Regions from separate parts of the Paenibacillus sp. sgz302191 genome, predicted to be linked through region 3. Evidence: riboswitches for the same ligand, from Rfam matches in the RefSeq annotation. Region 3 holds a riboswitch; each other region holds the start of a gene.

Region 1 (4,791 bases), on a different contig from region 3:
TCGTCTCGTTCGAAGCCGGATTTTCACGCAGCCGCGAAATGCGGCCGCTCTTTGTGTTACTATGAAATTGCCGAAGGATACGGGCTAATAATCGAACGAAGAGGTGATCGCCATGGGCGAGATTCGCGCATTAAAGCGGGAAGAAGTGGCGGATAGCGTCGCGCTTTCCGAATTTGCTTTTCAATTGGAGCTTACCCCGGAGGAATTTCAGGATCGAATGGACTTGACCGATCCGGACGCCGTTCTGGGATATTTCGCGGACGGGCGTTTGGCGGCCAAACTGACCTTGCTGGATTTGGAAACGTGGCTGCACGGGCGCAGCTTTGCAATGGGCGGCATCTCGGGTGTAGCGACATGGCCGGAATACCGGCGGGGCGGCATGGTATCCGAGCTGCTCGTTCTCATATTGAAAAAGATGAAAGAGAAAGGTCAGACGCTCTCCTTTTTGCATCCGTTCAAGTTTGAGTTTTACCGCAAATTCGGCTGGGAAATGTATTCGGAATACTGCAAATACGAAATCACGCACGACAAGCTCCCCCGCTTTCAAGCGGCCGCAGGCAGCAGGGTGATGCGCATCGGGAAAGATCCGGAGATTTTGAATCCGATTTATGAAAAGCACGCGGTCCGCTATAACGGCATGCTGAAGCGGGACCTGAAATGGTGGAACAACCGCTGGTTCAAGTTTAAAAAAGGAACGGTTGGCGTCCATCTCAATGCCCGCAATGAGCATACCGGCTATGTGTTTTATCAGGTTAAGGACAAAATCATGACGATTCATGAGCTTGTGTTTCTGGACGAGGAGGCACGGCGCGGATTGTGGAAATTTATAGCGGATCACGATTCGATGATCGACAAGGTGCTTGTCCAAGCCCCTGTGAACGACGCGCTCCCGTTTTTGGTGCCTAATCCGGCATTCAAGCAGGAGAGAGTTCCTTACTTCATGGCCAGAATCGTCGATGTGGAATCGTTCCTGGCCCAGTACCCGTTCCGGACGGACGGAATCAAGGAGGCGCTGTACTTGCGGGTCGCTGACGAGCATGCGGAATGGAACAACGGCGTGTTTCAAGTGCGGGCGGATGCACAAACCGGCGCTGTGGAAGTAGTGAAGCTCTCCGGGAGCGTCCTGCCGAATGAGGAGCAATTGCTCAGTTGTTCGATACAAACGCTGACCACTTTGTTTATGGGTTATCAAAAAGCCGTCTTTTTGGCGGAGACGGAACGCCTGCAGGGCAGCCCTGCGACGGCTAGGCGGCTGGACTCGGCGATACCCGAACGGACTACATATTTGGCGGATTTCTTTTAAATAACGGAAAAAGGCGGCGCAGCGGACGATGAACCGTGAGGCCGTCTTTTTGCGCTGCTTATTTGTTCATTTTCGAAATCAGGTCGGTGACCGTTACGAATTGATAGCCCTGCTTTTTAAGCTCGGGCAGCACGATTTTGAGAGCTTCCACCGTTTGCGAGCAGTCTCCCTGCAAGTCGTGGAACAAAATAATATCGCCGTTATGAATGTTATTGAGCACGGACCGGACGATTTTGTCGACGCCCGGCTTCCGCCAGTCTTTCGTATCCTGGTACCAGGACCACATCACAACCGTGAACCGGTCCTGCTTGGCCAATTCGATCAGCGATTGATCGTAAAAGCCGCCGGGCGGACGGAACACGTGAGGAATTTGCTCGGTAATGTCGAAAATAATTTCCTGCGTCTGTTCGATCTCCTCTTTCAATTTGTCCGGGCTGACATGTTTCAAATAATGATGATCGTACGTATGATTGGCAATCTCATGCCCTTCGTTCACTTCCCGGATGGCGATTTGCGGATACATCTGCACGCGCTTGCCGAGCACAAAAAAAGTCGCTTTCGCGTCGTACTGCTTAAGAACGTCCAGCAATTGGGGCGTATACACCGGATTGGGCCCGTCGTCAAACGTCAGCGCGACCAGCTTTTGATCGGTCTGCACATTCCAAACGACCTCGCTTTGCGGCACCGGCATGGCGGCGGTCGTCACATTCAAAACGACGGCAAGCTGCGCGGCGGCAATCATCATGCGATGGAGTTTTGGCATAAGTCTCCCCCTTAAAGTTTGAAGCAGGCTTGCTTCCAAACAGTCTGAGGTTATTGTCTGACCTGCCAACCGAACCTATGCGGAGGAAAAGAGGCAATATTTGTGAGGCAAATTCGCTCAAATACAAAAAGCAGGCCCATGGAGAATAGGATCTCCAAGGACCTGCTTTGCCGAAATTAACTGGGCAAGCGGAACACTTTCACGTTTTGGATGCCGAATTGCTGCAGCGATTCTTTGGAGCCGGGGATAAAGATGTCCACATGATTGCCTTTTACGGAACCGCCTGTGTCGGTTGCATAGGCATACATGCCGCCTACCGGCAGTCCGTCGAAATTGTAGCCTTCGATGTAAAGCTTGGTGCCGAGCGGAATGACCGTCGGATCTACGGCGACTGTCCCCAGCGCCAGCGGATTTCCCATGTAGTCGACGGCGCCGAAGCCGCCGTTCTCGGAAGGATCGGCCGAGTAAGCGGTTGCTTTAAAGCTTTCAAACTTGGGCGCATATTGGCTTCCGTCTTTGCTTAAGATGGCCATTTTGCTGTCCGCATCCCATTGAATCGGAATTTTGGAAGCGTCGCAAATGAATCGCAGCGGAACGAACACTCTGCCGTCCTGAAACCCGGCATGGGTGCCCATGTCGACGGGGGTGTTGTCGATGACCGCTTTTTGATCGCCTGATGCCAATGCAATCGTATGTTTGCCGTTGTTTAAAGTTACTTTAATTTGATTGCCCTTTTTTTCCCATTGGACCGTATAGCCGAGTTTTTCGGTTACGAAGCGAATGGGGACTTGCGTGGAATGATTCGTGTCTAAATAAGGTTGTGCATCCGGAAAACCGACAAGGTCATTGTCTACCTGCACTTTTACTTCCATTTCGGCCGCTTTGGCATGGTGCGGCGAAAGAAAGCCTCCTGCCAGAACTGTAATAGATACAGCAAGGCCAGCGAGTCCTTTTATAGCCGTATTCAATTCGCTATTCCTCCTTCTTATTAAAGCCTCCGAGGTTAGTTGACGGGTTCGGGAAGAAGGTTCTCCCTAGTCTGCTTCGACAATCAGCAAATATTCACCCCAATTAAATCGTCCCCCGTACCGATGCTGGAACACACCGGATTCGGCTCCAATTATTTTAACATTGGTATTTTGCTTGAAACAACGGCCAAAATGTGGAAGGTCTGAGAAATACCTAGACTTTGGTCCAGGTCGAAAAACAGTCGCGGGTCCGTTTTGCTTCTTGTCTCTTTTGTATACGCTAGTAGCATAAGGAATGAGCGAAAGGCGGGAACGTGCATGTCCATGAAAGGCAATAGAGGATTAGCCTTGATTTTTATTGCGGTCGGCTTGATCATTGCATCCCATATAATCGGAATTCATCTTCATCTTATGGGGTACCTGCTGCCGCTTTCGATGGTTGGGCTCGGCTATGTCGGCATTTGCAACGGGAAGAAGATCGGCTGGCTGATCGCCGCCGCGGGAGCTTTGATCCTGGCCGTGAAATTGTCGGGCTTCATCGCGTTCGCATTGGCGATTGTGCTGATCGGCTATGGATTCAGGCTGCTGGGCAGACGCACGCATTCGGATCGGTTCGATCTGTAAACTTAAATAGGCCGGGGTGGGGTTAATGAAGGTATTGAACAGAATCGGTAAAATGGCTGAAACGGCTTGGCACGATACCGCCGAGCGCTTTTCGATGAATGAGCAAGGAGGGGGCTTCGGCTCGCAGACGGGAGCAAGCGGGCGGATCCGGGCGCTGGAGCAGCGCTACGAAGAGACTTTGCAGCGGACGTTCGAGCTGCGTCAGCACTTTGTGAACGCGGAGGAGCTCGCTCGGCTCCGCGCGGAGCAGGCCGAGCTGGCGATGCGCGCCGGCGAGGAAGAGCTTGCCCGGGCGGCGCTGCAGGAGAAGCTGCGCCTGGAAGCGGCGTGCGGGCACTACCGCACGCAGTACGCGAGCTCCCAGGACGAAGTCCTGGCGCTCGCGGAGGAACTGCAGCGGCTGCGCGCCGCCGCTGCGGACGATGTGCAGCCGCATGGCGGGCTGCACGGGGCCCAGGCCCGCGACACGCTGCGCGAGCTGGAAAACGCGGGCCGCGAGGCTTGGCAAGGGCTGCGCGAAGCGGGCCGCATGTCGGCCGAGACGCTGAAGGAGGCGGGCTGCAACGTCAAGCAGGAGCTGCGCACGATGCGCGTGAAGCTCCAGAAGGAGTGGCAGCAGAGCCGCAGCAGCGGCGAGAGAGGCGGCCCGCGCGCGAAGTAGCGCGGGGCCGTGCATTGGCTGGGCGCACGAGGAAAGCGGGAGGGGCCCCCTTGGCGTAACCGCGCGCAAATAAAGGCCGAGGCTGGGCGCGCCCGTCGACCGACCGCCGTCGTGCAGCGAAACACCGCGCGCTGGGAGCTGCGCGCGGTGCGACCTCTCCCGGTGCAGGTCGTGGAACTGTACAACTGGGCCAGGGACAGCTTGGTAGGGAGAAAACCTGCAAATGTACAGGTTTTTTTCGCAGAATCGGCTTGTTTTGACGAAAAACCTGCAAAAGTGCAGGAATTTTCGCTGAAAGTGAATTTGAGCCCACGTGTTCGCTGAAAAGCCTGCACTTTTGCAGGAATTCATCGTAACCAGCGGTCAAGGACGTAAATTCATGTATTTTTGCAGGTTTTTTTCGTGCAGACGGGCAGATTGTGACTATCTCCTCTAACGTGGGGGTTTTTGGGCAGGCTGATGCTTGCAGGAA
Region 2 (4,791 bases), on a different contig from region 3:
GAGAAATCGGCTCCCGAACCGCTCAGTTACCGAATTGCCGAGTATCACATGAACGTGGAATATGCGGCCGACACCAGGCAAATTAAAGGACAGCAAACGATAACCTGGGAGAACCCGGGCGGTACGCCTGTGCAAGAACTGTATTTGCATTTATATCCGAATGCGTTCCAATCCAAGAAGACGACTTTTATGCGCGAGTCGGGAGGCAAACTGCGTCAAGACAAAGCGAAAGCCGACAGCATCGGCAGCATGGAGCTTTTATCGGTCAAAACTTTGGACGGCAATGACTTAAGCATGCGCATGGAGTTTGTTCAGCCCGATGACGGCAATAAGGACGACCATACCCTGCTTAAGCTGCCTCTGCCCAAAGCGGTGGGCCCCGGCGAGCGGGTCACGTTCAAAACGGAGTTTCTCGTCAAGCTGCCCGCAGCCTTCGCGCGAATGGGTTATGTCGGCGATTTCGTCATGGCCGGACAGTGGTTCCCCAAAATCGCCGCGTATGAGCCGGCGGGAACAAGAGGCCGCACGGCCGATGGCTGGAACCTCCATCAGTACCATGGCAACTCGGAGTTTTACTCCGATTTCGGCATCTATGACGTTGTTATCAAAGTGCCGTCCAACTATATTGTCGCCGCGACGGGGTTCCCTGTAAAACCCCCGGTGTCGGACAGCAACACGAAAACCTACCAGTTTTACGCCGAGGACGTGCACGATTTCGCCTGGTCGGCTTCGCCGAACTTCGTATACGTGGAAGAGCCGTTCGCCACGGCGCAGGTACCCGGTGTCAAAATCAAGCTCTACCTCGACCCGAAGCATCAAAATTTAAAAGACCGCTACATGTACGCGGCCAAAAAGGCGCTTTCCCGCTTCAGCCAGTGGTACGGTACGTACCCTTACTCCACGCTCTCCATCGTCGTCCCTCCGGAAGGCGGCAACGGCGCAGGCGGGATGGAGTATCCGACCTTGGTCACCGCATGGGGAGCCAGCGACAAGAAGCCCGATTTGGAGCTGGAACGGGTGGTCGTTCATGAAATCGGCCATCAATTTTTTTACGGCCTCGTCGCTTCCAACGAGTTCGAAGAAGCTTGGCTGGACGAAGGCTTCACCTCCTACGCGGAGGACAAAGTCATGGAGGCGGAATACGGCGTTTCGCCGAATCTGCCTGTAGAGGCCAGCTATGTGACCTCGCCCAACGCGCTTAAACTGAATGCCTGGGATTACAAAGGGCATGGCGAATATGCGGATAATGTGTACATACACGGCAAGCTGGTGCTGAAAGCCATCGAAAAGCAGGTCGGCGCCAAGACGATGGACCGCATCATGACGACCTACTTCCACCGCTGGGAGTTCAAGCATCCTTCGACCAAAGATTTTCAACATGTTGTGGAGGAAGTCACCAAAGCGAAATGGGACGATTTTTTCAACCAGTATGTGTACGGCAGCATGATGATGGACTTTGCGGTTGATCGGATTCAAGTGAAGCCTGCGGCACTGGCAGACGGCAAACCCGGATATGAGAGCACCGTGCTGATCTCCAAACGGGGTGGCAATTCCCCGGAGGTGCCGATTCAATTCCATTTTACCGATGGCACCGTACTGGATAAGGTCTGGAACGGCGCGGAGAGCAGCATCGAGTACAAGTTGACGAATGCGGCTCCCGTCGAGTGGGTTCGCATCGATCCGGGCTATTCGCTCGTGCTGGAAAATAAGCATATCAACAATTTCATGTCGGCCCGGATAGACCCCAAATGGAAAATACGTTTGAACCTCGGCATCATTCAGCTTTTACAAACGATCTCCGGCTGGGTAGCCTGGTAGAAAGGAGAACGCTGCATGACTCTTTATATGAAGTCCGGCTATCGGGCGGCGCTGCGGCAGCCTTTTGCGGTCATCATGCTGTTCCTGTATCAAATGGGTTGGGGAGCCCTCCTCTATAAAATGGTGCAATCGGTGCTCGTGCCGCTCATGCATCGCTTTCCGGGAAACGGCCAGCCCAAGCAGACGCTGCATTTGTTCCTGGCCGAAAGCCAGTTTCAACTGCTCAAAACGGACCTGAGCCATTCCTATTTATGGTGGCTGGCGGTGCTTCTCGCTAGCCGCATGCTGCTTACGCCGCTGCTGAACGCCGGCATCTACTATTCGCTGATCCACACCGACCAAAATGCGGGATACCGCTTCTTTAAAGGCATATCGGAGATGTGGCTCTCCTTTTTCCTCTGCTACGCAGTACGGATCGCGCTGACACTGCTTCCCCTCGCCTGGCTGATCCCGGAGGCCGAGTCGATCTTTGCGCAAAGCGGATCTTACGAGAACGCCGCCGTTGACATGCTGCCATGGCTGGCCGGAATGCTTGCATACGGATTTCTCATGCATCTCCTCTTCATGCATCTGCAGTTCGCGCTCGCTGCCGGAAGCGGAATTCTCTCCACCCTGCTCGCCTTTGTCCGGCACCTGCTTCCTATCGTCGGCATCGCTCTGCTGCTTTTGATCGGGTCGGGACTATTGACGGGTGTCAGCGTCATCGCTTCCTACATCTGGGCAGGTCTGATTGCCCTTCTCATTTATCAGCTGTTCCCGCTTTTCAACATATTTTTGCAAATGTGGGTACTAGCCTCTCAATATCAGTTGTGGTCCGCCAAAGCAAATTCGTAGCGAACGCCCGCCGCTCTCTAAATCTATGAGCAATATTCAGCGAAAAACGCCCAAATATCGGAAAATATGCTCAAGCCCCTGAAAAAGGGGCTTTTTTTTGTCTATTTTCCGAACTATTTCACATATTTTTATAGAATAGTGCACTTGGAAGGAGGATTTTAGATATTTATGCCGAATCCTAAGCACTAGGAAAAATAAACCAACATTTCATGCCGAATTCCCGATTTTTTGGGAAACGGGGGAACCATTCCGGGTGAATTGATCTCGCAACACAGGGATCATAGGGAACCTTCAACCGAACCCTCCAGCTAACCTCGTAGGCACCGGAAGGAGACAAGCAGTTGAAAAAGGTTGTTGCTCTCGTTGTCAGTCTTGTTTTGTGTTTGAGTATTGGTGCAGGAAGTGTTTTCGCAGCACAATCCACTTTGGATGAAACGGTTGACGGATTGCTCGGAACTCCGTACAAGTATGCGGGTACGACAACGAAAGGCTTTGATTGCTCCGGATTTACCGCTTACGTGTTCGCGCAATTCGGTATCGACCTTCCCCATAGTTCCAAAGCTCAAGACGAAGAAGGCATCTGGGTTGATAAAAAGGACTTGCGCAAAGGCGATTTGGTCTTTTTCAACACAGACGGCAAAGGTATTTCTCACGTAGGCATCTATTTGGGAGACGGTGAATTCATTCACTCGGCTACCGATAAAGGTGTTATGAAGAACAAACTAAGTGAGTCTTATTACTCCAAACGGTACGTATCGGCCCGCCGCGTTTTGTGGGACGATATTTACAACCAACTGACTGCTGAATCCAAGTAATTCGATTAATTTACGCGAAAAAAGCCCCGGCAAAGCACGGCTCGTTTCTTGAGCGGCTTGCAGGGCTTTTTTCTATTCTAAACCATAACCTTATCTGCCGCGTCCAATAGATGAGGTGATGAAATGAACAAGACGAAAAAAAGCCGGCAGCGGCAGTTGGCCTGCTTGCTGGTCAGCAGCGCGCTGACGCTGGCTTTGGCAGCCTGTGGCAGCGATGCCCCCTCCGGGAATAACAGCGCGAAGACGCCGGAACCGTCAGCAGCGGCCAGTCCGGCAGTCAGCCCGACAGTTACTCCTGTCCCGTCCGCAACGACGCAGGCGGATGCAGCAGCCGTGAAAAAAGGAACGGGACGCTATGTAGGCCTGGCCGATCCGCGTACGATCGAGCTTATCGTGAACGAGAAAGCCGCCGCTTTCCAGTTGGGAGACGGTACGGCAGATGCCGTGCAAAAGTTCAAGAAAGACGATCAGGTAGAGTTTGAATATAAAGAACAAGCCATAGAAGGCGACGCTTCGCTTAAACAGCTCATTTTAACCAAAATCGCTAAAAAACAGTAGCTCTCTTTGCGCAAAAAAGAATCCCTCCGACTGTCCTTTCGGGAAAGTCCGGGGGGATTTTGTTCGGAAGCGCCGCGCCGTCGGCTTATTTATTGACATAGACGCCTGTTTAACGTTAATATCGAGTCGTTGCCGCCGTCTCGGCCGGTTTATTTGAATGGATATACGTCCGGAAACGATTCGGACAAACTTAAAAAGAGGGCTACATAGTCCGGGTCAAACTGCGTCCCGCTGTGTGACAAAAGTTCTTGTACCGCCGTGTTGATCGATAAGCCTTTGCGGTACGGACGGTCGGAAACCATGCTGTCGAAAGCATCGATAATTGCACAAATCCGGGCAAAAGCAGGAATGTTCTCGCCGCTTAGTCCGCTGGGATACCCTTGGCCGTTCCAGCGTTCGTGATGATACAGAATGATTTCCGCGATCTTCGGGTCCAAATCGGTGAACGCCATCATCATGTTGGAGCCCAAAACGGGATGCTGCTGCATAATTTTCCATTCCTGGTCGGTGAGCGCCGAATCCTTCAACAGAATTTGATCCGGTATTAACAGCTTACCGATATCGTGCAAGCAGCCTCCCTGGATTAACTGACGCGTTTGTTTTTCGTCCAATTGCAGAAGACTTGCCATCATCTTGCATAATTTTCCCACCCGCAAACTATGCTCGTATGTATTTACATCTTTCTTCAAAAGCAGAAGCAGTTTGTCTACATACAACAAATCTTTCACATTAGCCCACCTCTTTATCCCCCTGGAGCGGCTTAAAC
Region 3 (4,791 bases):
GACCGCCATCAACGGGGTGGCGGTGTTCGGCAAGGACAAGCTGGCGAGCATGCTGGGCAAGACGGATACGATCGGGCTGCTGCTTCTCCGCAACGAGCTGGAGACGATGAACTTTTCCTTCGATTTGCAAGGTGTGGAAGGAGTGGTGGCGGTTCATCTGATCCAAGCGAACTCGCGCATCACTCCAAAAATAACTCACGCCGGAGAGTGGCGGATGAACGTCGATATTCAGATATCCGGGGACTTGATTCTGAACACGACGAATACGAACAACATGAGTATCGAGTTCATCCGGAAAGCGAAGGAGGCGTGGAAAGCGCAGCTCGCGGAAACTGTCGAGTCCACGCTGGCGAACGCTCAAAAAAAGCTGCAAATCGATGCGTTCGGTTTCGCCGATCTATTCCGGAACCATTATCCGCGGGAATGGGCAAAGAACAAGCAGGAGTGGGCTGAAATGTTCAGGGAACTGCCGGTAGATGTCAGCATTCGGACCGAAATTACGCGAGTCGGCAAATCGGACTTGCCTCAAGGAATGCCCGCCGATAAAATCCGCAAGAAATAAGGAGGGACGCTTCTGAAAAGCCTTGCAGTAGCCGGTATCGTATGCGTAGCTCTGATTGTCTATTTCGGCTTGTCTTCGGGTGCGCCGGGTATCGGTGTGAAGGAGAAGGCGGTGGCCGGAGGTATTACTTTGGCCGCCTGCCTATTATCCATTATTCTTTTGTTCAAACCGGACCTGCCGGGGCCAAGTGCCTGGATTATGCCGTTGTTCAAACCACTGGCCAATCTGCTTGGGTTAGATTGACCGAAGCGGCACCTGCCCCGGTGGTGCATGAACGGTTAACGATGCAAGCGGAAAGGAACCGTAGCGATAACGATATCTTTTTGCGTGTACAGATAAGCCCGAATGAGCAGGCTCGTCTGGTTATGCAGCAGATTTTGCCACCAATGTTTTGTAATAAATTGCGGAATCAGGATGGTGATATGATCCGTCTCCGCCGTTTTCCACTCCACGGTTTCGATAAATTTGATCAGAGGCTTCATGACGCTCCGGTAGCGGGAACGCAGCACGATAAGTCGGACTCCGGGATTCCACTCTTCCCATTTTTCTTCCATTTTGTGAATTTCATCGTCGTCAAAGCCGACGTAGACGGCAACGACATTATCGGTTAACGATTTGGCGTAGCTGATGGAATTGAGTACGACCCGGGTAATGCCGGCAACGGGAATGACGATGGTGCTTCCCTTGATTTCCGGCTTATCCTTTTCCAGATTTACGCGCAATTCATTAGCGATGTTCATGTAGTGGCTGTGAATGCGGAAGAACAGGAAAATGACGATCGGCAGAAAGATGAAAACCATCCAAACCTGGCTGAATTTGGTGAAAATAAAGATCAGGGTAATCGTGAGCGTAGTGATCATCCCGATCGTATTGATGATGAACTTGACGATCCACGCGGCAGGCTTCAATTTGATCCAGCGAACCATCATGCCGAACTGGGATAAGGTGAACGGAATGAACACCCCGACTGCATAAAGCGGGATCAGGTTTTCCGTATTCCCGTGAAAGAGAATGACCAGCAAAGCGGACAGTACGCCCAGCATGATGATCCCGTTGGAGAAGCCGAGACGGTCTCCGCGGACTTTGAACATGTGCGGCATGAACTTATCTTTGGCGAGCATGAAGGCCAGCAGCGGGAAAGCCGAGTAAGCCGTATTCGCCGCCAGGAAGAGAATGAGCGCTGTCACGCCCTGAATGCAGTAGTACAGCACCCCGCGTCCGAACGTGGCTTCGGCGATTTTCGAAACGACCGTTTCTTCCGGAGACGGCTTGATTCCGTACCAGTAGGCAAGCAGGCTGATGCCGATGAACATGCTGCCCAGAATGGCGCCCATGGCGATCAATGTTTTGGCCGCATTTTTCTCCGCAGGAGCTTTGAAGTTCGGTATCGCGTTGGACACGGCCTCTACCCCGGTCAGCGCGGAGCAGCCGGAACTGAAAGCTTTGAGCAGCAGAAATAAGCTCACATTGCTCACAACGCTTCCGATCTCGGGAACCTCCGCATGAATGCCGCCCGTGAGGTACTTGAACAGACCCGATACGATCAGAAGAAAAATGGCGGCGACAAACAAATAGACCGGCAGTGCGAGAACCGATGCGGATTCGGCAATGCCTCTTAAATTCATGATCGTAAGAAATAAAATCATGACCAAAGAAATCAGCACGCGATGATCGTGCAGTGCCGGAAAAGCGGACGTAATCGCATCCGTGCCCGCGGACGAGCTGACGGCTACCGTCAAAATGTAATCGACCAGCAGCGACCCGCCTGCGACCAGCCCTGTGCCTACGCCAAGATTATCCTTGGCTACGATGTACGCGCCCCCGCCCGACGGATAGGCGTATATGGTCTGCCTGTAGGACAGGACCAGAATGGTCAGCAGCCCCAATACGGCTATGGATATCGGGATGGAGTACCAAACGGCGGCAAAGCCGAGGGTCATCAAAACGAGCAAAATTTGCTCGGTGCCGTAAGCGACGGAAGACAGCGCATCCGATGACAGGACGGCAAGCGCTTTGATTTTCGTCAGCTTCTCGTCCTCGATTTCGTGGGATTTCATCGGTCTCCCGATCAGCATTCTTTTTAATCTGTTTACCATAGTTACCCTCCACCGGCGCTTTCCTGTATGTTCCCCTGAATTAAGTAGTTTCACTTGTCCGCGACTGCCGCAGGGCTATTTTTGGCAGCAAAAAACCACAGGGTCTGACCCTGTGGCTCACGAAATAAGCAGCACGGATTCATCCCTCTCCCATAGTACGCTTACGAAGTTAGCTGTCGGATTCGGACTCTGAGAGTAGCCCTACACGCACGGATGCCGTCCGTACGCGATTCACCCCAAAGGCAATGAACGCCTCATTGGTTCCCCCGTTTTCCTTAGGAAATTCAGCGATAAAGGATTCATATGATTGTACTAAATGAACTACGTTTTGAATAATACGCCTGAAAGGAACTTAAGTAAAGGTTGGAAGTTGGCTTTAAATACCCGGCAGCATATCACAAAACCTAAAGATAGCGTTTACATAAACGCGAATCTTACATTTTCGCACTCAAGATAGCATTTTCATTCGTTTTCGTGAAAATTGAAAAAAGATGCGGTCCGGAATATTTCCCGGACCGCATCGGGTTGTTGAAAAAAAACCTGCGTCATGAGGTGATAGCCCCAATCTGCCTGGCTGCATCAAGAAAACCTGCAAAAATACATGAATTTGCGTCACTGATCGCTGCCTACGAAGAATTCCTGCAAAAGTGCAGGCTTTTCAGCGGGGACACGGGCTCAGGTTCACTTTCAGCGAAAATTCCTGCACTTTTGCAGGCTTTTCGCCCAAATAAGCCAATTTCGCAGAAAAAACCTGCACTTTCGCAGGCTTTTCCCCTATCAAGCGGCTGCCCGCCCAGGAAAAGCGACTGTTCCCCCAAAAATAGCGCCCCGCACAAACGCACCGAGAGCAGCAACAGCGCCCGCGCAAACGCACCGAGAGCAGCAACAGCGCCCGCACAAACGCACCGAGAGCAGCAACTTCGCCCGCACAAACGTACCGAGAGCAGTAATAGCGCCCCGTCCAAACGCACCGAGAGCAGCAACAGCGCCCCACACAAACGCACCGCGCGCAGCTCCCAGCGCGCGGTGTTGCGCTGCATGACGGCGGTCGGTCGGCCATGTGTCGCGACTCGATCAACGCGCTGAGGCGGCTCGGGGACGGCTCCTACAGGACCGGCTGCTTGCCCCACTCGATCCAGTTGTCGCGGGTCGGCCCGTAGATGTCCGGCACGGACAGTCCGGCCTGCCGCATCAGTACGATCATCTGGCCGCGATGATGGATTTCGTGCGAAATGAGGACGCGCAGCGTCAGGCCGTTCGGCCACTGTTCGCCATACATGTCGGTGGACTCGTGGAGCTTGGCGTCCGTCCACTGCGACTGCACGGCATCCAGCATCGCTTGCGAAGCGGCGCGGTAAGTATCAGCAATCTTCGCGGCGGAAGCGGGGGCTTTTTCTTCGCCTTCGGGAGCCTGGAACTGCAGGCCTGTCCGCGAAAGCATCTCGTGGATCGTCGTGGCGATATGCCAGCCGATCTGTCCCAGCGGACGGAAGTTCGACTCGCTTCCCTGGCTCAGAGATGCGTCGGTGAGCGCGTCCAGCACGCGCTGTGTGGTTTTGGTTTCGTTGCTCCATTCGGCTGCGAACGCTTGAATCGATGTAATCATGGGGGAGAAGCCTCCTTGTTATGCGTAATAGCCTTAGTATAAAGGAGCCTCCCTGACAACAGGTTGTCAGTGTTTTTTAGGAATAGAGCGCGGCGACTTGCTGCGCTTTTTCTTTGACGATGCCGGCGATGTGCGCGGGCTCCAGAATGCGCAGGCTGGGGCCGTAGCTGAGCAGCATGCCGTACAGCCAGGGCTCGTCAGGCTGGACCGCGGTGACGAGCAGCGTGCCGTCAGGCTGAGCCGTAATTTGCTCGGGATGGAAGTAGTCTTCCACCTGAGCGCGGACATTCGGCTGCATGTGCAGGAGGAGTTTGACGTAGGACGCCTCGGGCCTTTTGCCTATCTTATAGGACAGCGTCTCCAGCGTCTCGGGCCTGCGCACGAACGTCTCGGGAAGCATGGCGATGTCCTTCATGCGCGATAAGCGGAAGACGCGGTAATCGCCCCGCAGCAGGCAGTAGGCGTGCAAATACCAGCCGAAGCCTTTGATGACGATGCCCATAGGCTCGACGGTGCGCTCGGAAAGC
Region 4 (4,791 bases), on a different contig from region 3:
AAAGTGGCTGGTCTTCTTCTTCTGGCCGTTCGACTTTACTTACGTATGTCCAACGGAAATTACGGCATTCAGCGACAGCTACGCGCAATTCCTCGATTTTGATTGCGAGATCGTAGGCGCGTCCGTCGACAGCGTCTATACGCACAGAGCGTGGACGCAAACGCCGCGCGAGCAAAATGGCATCGGTCCGGTGAGCTTCCCGCTGGTCAGCGACTTTTCCAAAGAGACGGCAAAAGCTTACGGAGTGCTTGACGAGGCTACGGGCGCGGCGCACCGCGGACTGTTCATTATCGATCCGGAAGGCATTCTCCGCTACCAGGTAGTGACGGACATGAACGTCGGCCGCAGCGTGGAAGAAACGCTGCGCGTGCTTCAAGCTTTGCAGGCAGGGGGCTTGTGCCCGGCAAACTGGAAGCCAGGGGATAAAACGCTGTAATACGTTTTCGCTTTGACAACGAAAGTATCGCTTGCATGGAGCCTTGACCGTTTTTGCGGTTGAGGCTTTTTTTTAACCGATTAAACCTGCCTCTAAACGCGGCCCTCACATTTTCGAAAAACACCGATAGAGGTTTATCCCATTTGAAGTATAATAGTAACACCAAGACTCCCGTACCGATGGCGCGGCTCGTCCGGGTGATGAAATCATTTCAGGGCAGGGCGGTCGTTTGGGAGAAACGGGACAGGAGGCAAGAGGATGCAGTCTATTTCGGATAAACTTTTTATGGGTTCGTTGATTTTGTTGATGATTTCCGTGGTAGTCAGCGGGATCGGCTTCCAATTTATCAATTGGCGCACCCAGATTTCGGACGAGACGGAGGGAGAAACCGGCGAAAGCGGCTCGCGCAAAAAAACGGTCATCGACCGGCAGGACAAAAGCCTGCGTAGACTGGCCCGCTCTTATTTATTTTGGATCTCCCTCGGGGGTGTGGCGATTTCGATCGTCCTGTCTTATTTGTGAAGCGTAGAGGCTAGAGGCAGTTCCCGTCTTGATCGGGCCTGCTTGCGGCTGAAGCAGTAGTGGGTTACAATAACGCAAGTTCGCGGCCAAACAAATTGTAACGAACCATACAAGTCTTAAACGTGCTCCCAGAAGGCTTTTCAGCATGTAACGCACCGAGGCAGCCTTATTTCGTGGGAAAACCACCCGAATGAACGATGGAGGAGCTTAACAACGACGCTCAGGTTCGTTACAACGCAGCCGCGAAGAAATAAAGGCGAATAACGCTCGCCCTGAATGACCGTTTTTTGCGAACGTTCAACTGGGAAATGCTAATAACGCTAGACCAGCTCCTAGACCAGTTCGTCAGTGCCGGGAACTTACGGATCATAGTACAGACTAACTGGTCGTCCTGAATGAACGTTATTTTCGTAGCGTTCAACCAGGAGTCTGTCGGGCGGAGTTGCTTTTGTGCGGACTTAATGAACAAAACTGCATATATGCCGCTAGCGCTGGGTAGAAACCGCCAACTCGCTTGCACATACCTTCTACCGAGTTCGTCGGATAGACTTCTCGAACACTTATAGGTTTTATCTATGAAAATAAGAGTTATTATATATTAGTAATTATAAGTGTGGCGAGTATAATAAAACCAACTAACGTTAGCCAGCCTAGTATGCACAAGAAAGCAGGGATGATTCCATGACAGAAGAACAAGCCGCGAAAAATTGGAATGCCGCGCAGTATGATGCCAACATGAGCTTTGTCTCCGGCTACGGCCAAACCGCGCTGGCGCTGCTGGCGCCGCAGCGCGGAGAACGCATCCTCGACCTCGGATGCGGCACGGGAGACCTTGCCGCCGAGCTGGCGCGGCTCGGCGCAGAACCCGCGGGCATCGACTTCTCCGAGTCGATGATCGCGCAGGCCCGGGCCAAATACCCGGGCCTGGAATTCACGGTGGCGGACGCGACCGCCTACCGCAGCCCGCGCCGCTTCGACGGCGTCTTCTCCAATGCTGCGCTGCATTGGATCAAGCCGCCGGAAGCGGCGGTGGAAACCGTCCGGCTCGCGCTGCGGACGGGCGGGCGCTTTGCCGCCGAATTTGGCGGCAAGGGCAATATCGCCGCGATCACAGAGGCGATCGCGGAGGCACTGCAAGGCCTGGGCATCGATGCCCAGGCGCGGAATCCGTGGTATTTCCCGAGTATCGGGGAATATACCACGCTGCTGGAGGCGCACGGCTTCCGCGTTGCTTGCGCCGAGCATTTTGCCCGCCCGACGGCGCTTTCGGGCGGGGAGCAAGGCATGCGGCTTTGGATCGACACCTTCGCCGACTTCTTCTTTGACGGCCTCGCGGACGACGTCAAAGAAACGGCTCTGCGCCGCGCCGAGGAGCGGCTGCGTCCGCGGCTCTACGCGAACGGCGCCTGGAGCGCGGACTATGTACGGGTTCGCGTACTGGCCGTTCGCGAGTCCTAAGGGTGACAGGGGCGCCAAAGTTCCAACGATATGTTCTGCACGTTCTACACACCACCATTCAAAACAGCGTCCCAACCCAATTGGCATCGCAAAGCCGGCAAAAATACATCTTTTTGCTCCACGCTGCCCGTGCAGGGGGAAAATTCCTGCAAATCTGCAGGTTTTTTCGCTAAAACCGGGGCTCGGCCCTGTTAGGAGCGGGAATTCCTGCACAATTGCAGGTTTTTCCTCCGAACGGGTCGTTTTAAGCGAAAAAGCCTGTACTTTTGCAGGCTTTCAGCTCGTTGCCAATGACCCGCCAGCTCTAGCGGGCGGTCTGAACTTCCGCGGTTTGTCAACTGCCACGCCATGCCGCGCCGCACCATACCGCAAACAAACCTCCAGCCTCGCCGGTTAAGCGGGACTGGAGGTTTTTGCGCTCTTTTCAACTTACTCCACACCGTCGACAAAGTGCTTTTTATAGTTTTTGTCGCCTTTGTGCTGGAGATCTTCGATTGTCCATTCCAGTGTTGCGAGCAGATGGTCTTTCATGTTCCGGATCGTCTCGTAAAAGGCCGATTCAACTTCGCCGTTTTGCTTGATGCCGGCAATGGCTTGTGCGGCGACGAGCTTGCGGTGGTGGTCTTCGAATTGATCCAGCGCTTCAATGACGTGTTTGGCGTACAGCGCAATATCTTTATTTTTCTCGGGTACCATTTGTTCCAATTGATGAAGTTTGCTAAACATCGCGCATCCGTCCTCTCTCCATTGCGTTGACGAGGTTAGCTGCCGGATTCGGGCCGTGAGAGTTGCCCTACCTGGGGTTAGCCAGGATTCACCCCGTATGCCGCCGGCTGGCGCTTGCCTCTCACGGATACAAGCACGCCTTTGGCATGTGTCGGTTCCCCCGTTCCCTTGCGGGATTAAACGATCCGATCCGCCGCATTGCGGCAGTCGGATAATTGAATGATACGCCTGAGGCGGAAGAAAGTAAAACCGCAAAAACGCGTTTTTTTGCCCGATTTTTGCCGCTAGCGGATGAAAGCAACGTTTACTTGATCTGTTTTCATATCTTATGGCGCTGCCGCTCGCGATGGGACGCTAATGCTGCTGCGCGCAGCTCCCGGCGCGCGGTGTTGCGCTGCATGACGGCGGTCGGTCGACCATATGGTGCATGGAGCTGCTGAGCTAGTCCGGTACGGAACGGATCGAGGTTTGCGGGTGAATTTACAGCAAAAAGACAGACGTGGATTGTCCGTTATGATAACAAAATAACAAAAAAACGGAAGTGAACGTTGTTTTGGCAAAAAATCATTGACCTTCCTGCGAAAAGTGATTACATTATGTACATAACGATTATTTGTTAGGCTAACAATAATAACATCGGAGGCGCGCTTTGAGCGGCGTACCTATGGAGGATGAACTTATGAGCCAATTGGTTATTTTTTACGATCCTGACTTTCCTTATGAAGGAGTCCGCCCGGAGCGCGTGCAGTTGGAGGAGCTTGCCGGTGCGGGACGCCTGGTTGCCGCTGCTGAGCTGGCGCAAGCTTTGGAGGGGGCGGAAGGGTTCGTTCATCTGCACGGCAAATATTTTCCGAAAGATGCGTGGACGGCGATTGAAAGTTTAGCCGGCAGGGGCAAAGGGATCGTCCATGTAGGCAGCGTGCCGTTCAAGGTGCCTGTCTATCGCGGCGAAAACGGCTGGCAGCAGGAAGCCGAGCAAACGGTTTACCATCAGAAGCTGCATATTCACGAAGCGCTGCCTGTCGATCCTGCTCCAATTGCGCGGTATGCGGCGCACGACGAGCTGCCGCTGCTGGCAGGCCGCGAATCGCTCATTGCGGTGCAGCCGACCGTCGGTCTTGCTTTGCACGTTACGCGTTCGGACGATCATCCGGGCCAGATCGGTTCCAGCGGACCTATGGATGCGCATATGATTCCGCTTTTAAAAGGGATCTCGGCAGAAGGCCGCGAAGTCGCCGCCCCAGTCGTTCTGATCGAAAACACGAAGGGCGTTTTTGCCGGCGGGCGCTGGGTTTTGGCGAACCTGCTGACGGATAGCGCCTTCTGGTCGCAAGGCGGTGCTTCGCTGATCGCCGATCTGGCCGCATTTGTCCAAAGAGGCGTTACGGAAATTTGGTTCAAGCCCAACTATGCTTGCTACGATCCGGGGGATCGGGCTGCGCTGACCGTGCAGCTGCAAACTTTGGGGAACCGGGCGGGAGCCCTTTCGGCTTCGGCCAATGCCTCCTGGACGTTCTCGATCAAGGTCGGCAAAGTGGACGGTACCGAACCGGTCTGGTCGGCCGAAGTGCAAATGAACGCTTCCCGCGAGCTTTCGTACCGGCGGTTTCAAGTGCCTGTCGATCTGGAAGCGGGCTATTATACGGCAG

Evidence for each region. Region 3 has a riboswitch for cyclic di-AMP ahead of AC3G2T_RS07075 (APC family permease). Riboswitches for the same ligand answer to the same signal wherever they lie in the genome.
Region 1: another riboswitch for cyclic di-AMP. It lies ahead of AC3G2T_RS10125 (stalk domain-containing protein); the one in region 3 lies ahead of AC3G2T_RS07075 (APC family permease).
Region 2: another riboswitch for cyclic di-AMP. It lies ahead of AC3G2T_RS37335 (C40 family peptidase); the one in region 3 lies ahead of AC3G2T_RS07075 (APC family permease).
Region 4: another riboswitch for cyclic di-AMP. It lies ahead of AC3G2T_RS26555 (hypothetical protein); the one in region 3 lies ahead of AC3G2T_RS07075 (APC family permease).

What each region holds. Positions count from the first base shown of each region.
Region 1 covers NZ_JBYLHY010000005.1:360,032-364,822, reverse strand. The annotation lists gene AC3G2T_RS10135 (GNAT family N-acetyltransferase) at 113-1,303, shown strand; gene AC3G2T_RS10130 (polysaccharide deacetylase family protein) at 1,362-2,066, opposite strand; gene AC3G2T_RS10125 (stalk domain-containing protein) at 2,243-3,034, opposite strand; cyclic di-AMP (ydaO/yuaA leader) riboswitch at 3,044-3,192, opposite strand; gene AC3G2T_RS10120 (LiaF transmembrane domain-containing protein) at 3,353-3,658, shown strand; gene AC3G2T_RS10115 (PspA/IM30 family protein) at 3,684-4,319, shown strand.
Region 2 covers NZ_JBYLHY010000054.1:415-5,205, reverse strand. The annotation lists gene AC3G2T_RS37345 (M1 family metallopeptidase) at 1-1,818, shown strand, start outside; gene AC3G2T_RS37340 (hypothetical protein) at 1,834-2,652, shown strand; cyclic di-AMP (ydaO/yuaA leader) riboswitch at 2,853-2,990, shown strand; gene AC3G2T_RS37335 (C40 family peptidase) at 2,994-3,467, shown strand; gene AC3G2T_RS37330 (hypothetical protein) at 3,591-4,025, shown strand; gene AC3G2T_RS37325 (HD-GYP domain-containing protein) at 4,175-4,791, opposite strand, start outside.
Region 3 covers NZ_JBYLHY010000004.1:71,044-75,834, reverse strand. The annotation lists gene AC3G2T_RS07080 (Ger(x)C family spore germination protein) at 1-562, shown strand, start outside; gene AC3G2T_RS07075 (APC family permease) at 841-2,658, opposite strand; cyclic di-AMP (ydaO/yuaA leader) riboswitch at 2,801-2,958, opposite strand; gene AC3G2T_RS07070 (DinB family protein) at 3,764-4,264, opposite strand; gene AC3G2T_RS07065 (helix-turn-helix transcriptional regulator) at 4,341-4,791, opposite strand, start outside.
Region 4 covers NZ_JBYLHY010000023.1:7,831-12,621, forward strand. The annotation lists gene AC3G2T_RS26540 (peroxiredoxin) at 1-436, shown strand, start outside; gene AC3G2T_RS26545 (hypothetical protein) at 695-958, shown strand; gene AC3G2T_RS26550 (class I SAM-dependent methyltransferase) at 1,640-2,416, shown strand; gene AC3G2T_RS26555 (hypothetical protein) at 2,846-3,142, opposite strand; cyclic di-AMP (ydaO/yuaA leader) riboswitch at 3,152-3,335, opposite strand; gene AC3G2T_RS26560 (beta-galactosidase) at 3,822-4,791, shown strand, end outside.